2 regions of the Rhizobium arsenicireducens genome follow, and region 2 is predicted to be linked to the other one. Evidence: predicted binding sites of a transcription regulator. Region 2 holds the regulator's gene; the other holds the start of a gene.

Region 1 (4,109 bases), 1.7 Mb from region 2:
TCGGGCTTCAGGACGCCAGCGGCCGAGAGCCCGAGGAAGACGTCTGCGCCATCGATCGAGTCGGCCAACGTGCGCTTGTCGCTCTCTTGCGCATAGACGGATTTCCAGCGGTCCATCAGCACTTCCCGGCCGACATAGACCAGGCCCTCGATGTCGTGCACCCAGATGTTCTCGCGCCGCGCGCCGAGGATGACCAGAAGATTGAGGCAGGCGAGCGCCGCCGCGCCGCCGCCGGAGGCGACGATCTTGACGTCCTCGATGTTCTTGCCGGCCAGTTCCAGCCCGTTGAGAATCGCGGCGGCGACGATGATTGCTGTGCCGTGCTGATCGTCATGGAAGACCGGGATATTCATCCTGTCGCGCAATTGCTGCTCGACCTCGAAGCATTCCGGCGCCTTGATGTCCTCGAGATTGATGCCGCCGAAGGTGGGTTCAAGGGCGGAAATGGTCGAAACCATCGAGTTGACCGTCATGGCGTCGATTTCGATGTCGAAGACGTCAATGCCGGCAAACTTCTTGAATAGAACCGCCTTGCCTTCCATCACCGGCTTGGAGGCGAGCGGGCCGATATTGCCGAGGCCGAGGACGGCTGTGCCGTTGGAAATGACGGCGACCAGATTGGCGCGTGCGGTGTAGTCGGCCGCAGTGTCTGGTTCATCCCGTATGGCCAGACAAGGGGCAGCGACGCCGGGCGAATAGGCAAGCGCGAGGTCGCGCTGGTTTCCCAGCGGCTTGGTCGCCTGGATCTCCATTTTCCCCGGTCGCGGATAGCGATGGTAGAAAAGTGCCTGTTCGTCGAGGTCGGCCGTGGCGGCTGCCGGCTTGGTCTGGTCGTTGGTGTCCATGTTTATCGTATCCGGTTCGTTCACTGCTGTGCATTCCTGCATACACCAAATGAACCGGACTGGGAGTACCCGGTCACTGCGCGCACCGATTTTGTCGGGTGCAATGCCTGCCGACAGATGGAAAAGGCCCGGCGGGGGAGCGCCGGGCCTGCCTTCAGTCGCGCCTCAATAGCATTGGTGCGCTCAGATGGAGGGCGACACGATCGATGGTTGAGTCGTGCCACGGTAGCCGTATTTCGACTTGGCGCACTCCTCGGGGGAAAGGCGGGCATATGCACAAGCAGCCTGCTTCTCATTGGCCGGGCGGGTTGTCTGCGAGCAGCCCGCGAGAGCGGCGGTTACAAGCAAGGCGACGAGAATCTTTTCCACGATCTGTACTCCTGGGTGGATGGCTCGATGCTGTCGAATGCATTGCATCGGCCGCTTGGGAAGTGAACGAATATGATCTATATTGAACACATATGTTCAAATGTCAACAACGTCGTTATATGATGCAACGGGATGATCAATGGTCGGCCGCAGGCCTTGGCTTAGGGCCGCTTGATGGGCTACGAAGAATGGATTCATGAGGGAGTGCGACCGTGAAGTCTGTCGTCCAATGCCGCATCCATGAGGCAGCGATGCGCCTGTTCGCCCGATTGGGCGTGTGCCGGGTGAACGTCAGCGATCTTGCCGAGGAGGCGGGCGTCGCACGCGGTACGATCTACAACGCCATTCCCAACCCGGACCGCCTGTTTGAGGAGGTCGCCGGCGATCTCGCGGGTGAGATGCAGGAACGTGTGCGAGCAAGTATCGACGGCCTTGCCGATCCGGCATGTCGCCTTGCCTGCGGCATCCGGCTTTTCATTCGGCGGGCCCACGAAGAGCCGCAGTGGGGCCGTTTCATCGTGCATTTTGGCTTCAGCAACAAGTCGCTGCGTGGATTGTTGACCGCCTCGCTGGCGGATGAAATGGCAAAGGCGATCGAAAACGGTCGCTACGCAATTGCCCCGGATCAGGTCACGGCGATGGTCGCCGCGATCGGAGGCGCAACCCTGTCAGGGATGATGCTGGTTCAGGAAGGCTACAAGAGCTGGCGCGACGCCGGCAGCGAGGTGGCGGAACTCATGCTCGTGGCGCTTGGGATCGAGCGCACGGAGGCGGCGGAGATTGCCCGGTGTGAACTGCCGCAGCTGGGGCCGGCCTGACGGCACGCTGTCAGGCGCGGATTTGCGGGCTGTCATGTTCCTGAAATACGAGTCTGATTTGAAAAAAGGGCAAAGGCTCGTCAAGCGAGAGGCCCAAGACCGTGAATACAGATTCGGAAATTCGTCACTTCAGAACCCTGTTCATTTCCGACGTGCATCTCGGTTCCAAGGCGGCCAAGGCAGACTTCCTGCTGGATTTCCTGCGAACCCACGAGGCCGAGACGATCTTTCTCGTCGGCGATATCGTCGACGGCTGGCGGTTGAAGCGAAGCTGGTACTGGCCGCAGGATTGCAACGATGTCGTCCAGAAGCTCTTGCGCAAGGCGCGCAAGGGCACCCGCATCGTCTACATCCCGGGCAATCACGACGAATTCCTGCGGGGCTTTCCCGGCACGCATTTCGGTGGCATCGAGGTGGCCGAGCGGATGATCCACGAGACGGCCGATGGCAAGAGATACCTGGTGCTGCATGGTGATGAATTCGACGTTGTGGTGCGCAACGCTCGCCTCGTCGCCTATCTCGGCGACTGGGCCTATGATATGGCGATCAACATCAATATCCTGCTTGCCGCCATCCGCCGCCGTCTCGGAATGCCCTACTGGTCCTTTTCGGCCTGGGCCAAGTTGCAGGTCAAGCAGGCGGTCAATTTCATCGGTGAATTCCAGAGGGTTGTCGCCGAGGAGGCCCGGCGCAATGACGTTCACGGCGTGATTTGCGGGCATATTCATCACGCGGTGATGGAGGACATCGACGGCATTCACTACGTTAACACCGGCGACTGGGTTGAGAGCTGTACCGCGATCGCCGAGCATCCCGACGGACGGTTGGAGCTGATTTCCTGGGGCCACCGCATCGGCGCGTCTGCGAGTACGATCGCTCCTCTTGCCCTGCCGCGTCCGGTGGCGCTTGGCGCAGCGACGGCCAAGGAAAAGGATGCTCAGGCGGCCTGACCTATCCTGCGCGCAGCGCTGTTGTAAGTTCTACGTGGAAGCTGTGGCTTCGGGGTGACTGGTCCCGATAAACGCTTTCTTAAGGATTTCATTGCCGGCCCGTGTGGCTATACTGCGCCTTCAAGTGATTTGCGCCGCTGCCCGGTCTGGGGCGGCTCACGTTGCGCAGGCCGGGGAAGTTGTCAGAACATTGAAGTCCGTACACCCAGAAAGCGCCGCGATTAACATCGACGAACTGTCGAGCGAGAGGCACTGCCTGCGCCTGTCCGGCGCGTGGCGCAACAACAGCCTTGGTGTGCTGCTGCAGAATAATGGCCGACTGGTTCCGGCGGATGCAAGCAAGTCGTTCGAGATCGATCTGAGTGGCGTATCGGACATGGACATGGCGGGTGCCTGGCTCCTGCGCCGCTTTGTTGCAGCTCGCAAGAAGGAAGGCACCGAGGTCACGCTGACTGGCGGAACGCCTGCGATGCGGGAACTGCTGCGCGTTCTTCCCGAGGACGTCAAGCGTCCACCCCCGCCGCCGGCCAAGGGGCCGCTGTTCCAGCGGATGTTTGCGCCAGCAGGCAAGGTCATTGTCGATCTCTGGCTCGATGTCGTGGCGATGATGTTCGTCCTTGGGTCTGCGGTGCACGGAGCCCAGACCAAGCTCGGACGCGCCAGTGGCATCTCGCCGGCATCGGTCGTCAACCAGATGGACCATATGGGTGTCCGGGCGGTGCCGATCGTTGCCTTGATGTCCTTCCTCATTGGCGCGATCATCGCCCAGCAGGGCGCCTTCCAGCTTCGCTATTTCGGCGCGGAGATCTTCGTCGTCGACCTTGTCGGCATCCTGCAGTTACGCGAAATCGGCGTGCTGCTGACGGCGATCATGGTTGCAGGACGCTCGGGGAGCGCGATCACCGCTGAAATCGGTTCGATGAAGATGCGTGAGGAAATCGATGCCCTCAAGGTCATCGGCCTCAATCCGATCGGCGTGCTCGTCTTCCCGAGGCTTGTGGCGTTGACGATCGTCCTGCCCTTGCTGACCATCCTGGCCAACTTCTCCGCGCTTTACGGCGCGGCCCTGGTGGCGTGGAGCTATTCGGGGATCACCTTCGACGTGTTTACCACCCGCCTCCATTCGG
Region 2 (4,109 bases):
ACGAACCCTGCTCGGCGCTCGACCCGATCGCGACCGCCAAGGTCGAGGAGTTGATCCACGAACTGCGCGCCAACTTTACCATCGTCATCGTTACCCACTCGATGCAGCAGGCCGCCCGCGTGTCGCAGCGCACCGCAATGTTCCACCTTGGCCTGCTGGTCGAGGAAAACGACACGGACAAGATGTTCACCAATCCGGACGATCAGCGTACCCAGGACTACATCATGGGCCGTTTCGGCTGAGCCGGCGCTTCCTTCCGGGCGGATACCAAATTCAAGGACAACGAACATGTCGCCATCGCATATCTACACGGCCTATGACGAAGAACTGAAATACCTGATGCGCCGCATCACCGAGATGGGCGGCCTTGCCGAACAGATGGTGGCCGACAGCGTGCGTGCGCTGGTCAACTCCGACGCGGCGCTGGCACAGAAGGTCATTTCCGACGACGTGCTGATGGATGCCGCCGAGCTGGAGATCGGCGACAAGGCGATCGTCACCATCGCGCGCCGCCAGCCGGTCGCAGCTGACCTTCGCGAGATCATCGGCGCGCTGCGCATCGCCAACGACCTGGAACGGGTCGGCGACCTCGGCAAGAGCAATGCCAAGCGCGTCATGGCCATTCAGACGACCGGCGTGCCGCGAAAGCTGGCCCGCGGTCTCGAGCACTTGAGCGAACTGGCCCTTATCCAGCTCAAGGAAGTGCTCGACGTCTACAACACCCGGTCGGCAGAAAAGGCGAAATCCATCCGCGACCGGGACGAGGAAATCGACGCCATGTACACCTCGCTGTTCCGCGAGCTGCTGACCTACATGATGGAAGATCCGCGCAACATCACCAGTTGCACCCATCTTCTCTTCTGCGCCAAGAACATCGAGCGCATCGGCGACCATGCGACCAACATCGCCGAGACGATCTATTACATGGCCACGGGTGCCCAGCCCGAAGGCGAGCGCCCGAAGGATGACTTGACCTCTTCCGTCGGCGCCATCACCGAGTAATCCGACCGCATTCGAAAGGTTATCGATACCGATGCTGCCAAAGATCGCTGTCGTCGAGGACGAGGAAGCCCTGAGCGTACTCCTGCGCTATAATCTCGAGGCGGAGGGCTACGAGGTCGAAACGATATTACGGGGTGACGAAGCGGAACTTCGCCTGCAGGAGCGGGTCCCCGACCTCCTGATCCTCGACTGGATGCTGCCGGGCGTATCCGGAATTGAGCTCTGCCGTCGTCTGCGCATGCGTCCTGAAACCGAGCGCCTGCCCATCATCATGCTGACGGCGCGTGGCGAAGAGAGCGAGCGTGTCCGCGGACTTGCGACCGGGGCGGACGACTATGTCGTCAAGCCGTTTTCGACACCGGAACTGATGGCGCGCGTCAGGGCCATGCTGCGGCGCGCCCGTCCGGAAGTCTTGTCCAGCGTGCTCCGTTGCGGCGACATCGAACTCGACCGCGAAACGCATCGCGTCCACCGCAAGAGCCGGGAAGTGCGACTCGGTCCAACAGAATTCCGCTTGCTGGAGTTCCTGATGGCATCGCCCGGCCGCGTCTTCTCGCGTTCGCAATTGCTGGACGGGGTTTGGGGGCACGACATCTATGTCGATGAGCGCACCGTCGACGTACACGTAGGGCGCCTGCGCAAAGCGCTCAATTTTGCCAATTCGCAGGACGTCATTCGTACGGTCCGCGGCGCCGGTTATTCGATGGAAGCCTGACGGCTGGGCCGTTTCTGGCAGTCAAACAAAAAACGGGCCTCTGTGGCCCGTTTTGCGTTTCGATGCGGGGAGAGACAGCGCTCAGCGCGCTGCCGAATTGGCTGCCTTGCGACGCTCGCCAACCGGCTGGTAAGCCATTTTGGCGTGGTAGCTGCAATAGGGCGAGGCGTCGGCGGATTCGCAGCCGCAGAAGTGGAAATCGTCCTTCATCGGGTCACCGATCGGCCATTTGCAGGTGCGCTCGGTGAGTTCAGTCAGTACCAGTTTGCGCGAGATCGGCAGGATGACATTGCCGGCCGGGGAGATTTTGATCTCTTCGACGCCGTCGATCTCGACCTCTTCCTTGAGCATGTTGGCGCCAGCGGCGCGGGTGACCGTGCGGGTCGTGACGCGCGAAGCATAGCTCGGCGTGCGCGGTTCCGATGCCGGGCGCTTTGCGGCCCGCGTCGCCGCGGAATTGCCGCCGGCCTTGGCTCGGCCCGGAAGGTTCAACCGGTGAACCTTGCCGATGACGGCGTTGCGGCTGACGCCGCCTAGTTGTGCTGCGATCTGGCTCGCGCTCAAGCCTTCGGCCCAAAGGCGCTTCAGTTTCTCGACGCGTTCATCCGTCCAGTTCATGCCGTTATCTCTCCGCCGCTCGCGATGCATGATGGCAGAATCGTTCACCCTTGCTTCGGAATGATCCGAAACAAACCCGCCTCGATACTGTCGGTGACTGGTTCCGCCGCATGCAGTTTCTTTATTGACTGTTAACCTAGTGCCGGGCTGACTCCGTGACAAGAGTTGGGCGAATCATCGCGAATTGATTTTGGAGTTTTCCCCAACTTGCTACCCTGGCGCGTCGCGTCCGTGCTTTTGGTCGAGTCTCGATCGTCTTGCCTGCGCGGTCGAAAATTCAGGTGCGGCGCGCTGTTTCGTTGACAGGCAAGGCCGAAATGCTGATAGTGCCCCCGCCGCCGCAAGGCGGCATTTTTGATTTTTTGGGGCCGCGGTCGCCCGCGAAATCAGAAGCATCCGTAGTCCCGTCAAGCCCTCCCGAAGGAGTGTTTTATCATGGTCGAAGCCTCGCCCCTCTATCAGACCTATATGCGCGCGCCCTTGCGGTTCGAGCGAGGAGAGGGTGTTTGGCTCCTGACCGAGGGTGGCGAACGCTATCTCGACTTCGCAGCTGGCGTCGCGGTCAATTCGCTCGGCCATGCCCATCCGCATCTGATCGAGGCACTGACGACGCAGGCCGGCAAGGTCTGGCACCTGTCAAACCTCTATGACGTTCCTGGCCAGGAGACGCTCGGTCGCCGCCTGACCGAGGCGACGTTTGCCGATCGGGTCTTCTTCACCAATTCGGGCGCCGAGGCGCTCGAATGTGCGATCAAGACGGCGCGCCGCTATCAGTTCGTCAAGGGCCATCCCGAGCGCTTCCATATCATCACCTTCGAAGGCGCCTTCCATGGCCGGACGATCGCCACCATTGCGGCCGGCGGCCAGGAGAAATACCTGGAGGGCTTCGGCCCGAAGGCGCCCGGCTTCGACCAGGTCCCGTTCGGCGACCTGGATGCGGTCAAGGCGGCGATCACCGAGGAAACGGCCGCGATCCTGATCGAGCCGGTGCAGGGCGAGGGCGGCTTGCGCGCCGCTTCCAATGAATTCCTGCGGGCGCTGCGCCAGATCTGTGACGACAACGGCCTGTTGCTTGTCCTTGACGAGGTCCAGTGCGGCGTCGGCCGTACCGGCAAGTTGTTCGCTTACGAATGGGCAGGCATCACGCCGGACATCATGGCCGTCGCCAAGGGCATCGGCGGTGGTTTCCCGCTCGGCGCCTGCCTTGCGACGGAAGAAGCGGCCAGTGGCATGAAGGCGGGTACCCATGGCTCGACCTATGGCGGCAATCCGCTCGCCATGGCTGTTGGCAATGCCGTGCTCGACGTCGTGCTGGCCGATGGCTTCCTTGACCATGTACGCGACGTTGCGCTGATCTTCCGCCAGGGTCTCGCCTCGCTCAAGGATCGTTATCCCGACATCATCGAGGAAATCCGGGGTGAGGGCTTGATGCTCGGCATCAAGGCCAAGGTGGCGAACACCGACCTGCTGATGGCAATGCGCGAGGAACATGTTCTCGGCGTTCCCGCGGGCGACAATGTCATTCGCCTTCTGCCTCCGCTCATCGTCACCGTCGACGAGGCGCGGGAGGGGCTGAAGCGTATCGAACAGGCGGCCGAGCATTTGCATAGCAAGCTCGCATCGGCGTCATCGAACTAGGGCAGGTAAGCAAGAATGGCATCTCCGAAGCATTTTCTCGATCTCTCCGCCATGACGGCACCCGACCTCCGGCTGATCCTGGAGGACGCGAAAACCCGCAAGCAGGCGACCAAGGCCGGCGCGGCAGAAAAGCCGC

The links. Region 2 encodes PhoB, which activates phosphate uptake and scavenging genes when phosphate is short. Its sites were predicted from a motif close to TGTCATNNANCTGTCAT; they were not measured.
Region 1: a site for PhoB is predicted at 2,063-2,079, ahead of ACWPVA_RS05340 (UDP-2,3-diacylglucosamine diphosphatase). Genes of this name have one in related genera too.

What each region holds. Positions count from the first base shown of each region.
Region 1 is NZ_CAXHYK020000001.1:1,132,647-1,136,755, forward strand. It holds gene ACWPVA_RS05325 (NADP-dependent malic enzyme) at 1-845, opposite strand, end outside; gene ACWPVA_RS05330 (lipoprotein) at 1,029-1,214, opposite strand; gene ACWPVA_RS05335 (TetR/AcrR family transcriptional regulator) at 1,466-2,032, shown strand; gene ACWPVA_RS05340 (UDP-2,3-diacylglucosamine diphosphatase) at 2,134-2,982, shown strand; gene ACWPVA_RS05345 (MlaE family lipid ABC transporter permease subunit) at 3,173-4,109, shown strand, end outside.
Region 2 is NZ_CAXHYK020000001.1:2,834,104-2,838,212, reverse strand. It holds gene pstB (phosphate ABC transporter ATP-binding protein PstB) at 1-242, shown strand, start outside; gene phoU (phosphate signaling complex protein PhoU) at 289-1,002, shown strand; gene phoB (phosphate regulon transcriptional regulator PhoB) at 1,034-1,717, shown strand; gene ACWPVA_RS14110 (GcrA family cell cycle regulator) at 1,799-2,335, opposite strand; gene ACWPVA_RS14105 (acetylornithine transaminase) at 2,771-3,973, shown strand; gene argF (ornithine carbamoyltransferase) at 3,989-4,109, shown strand, end outside.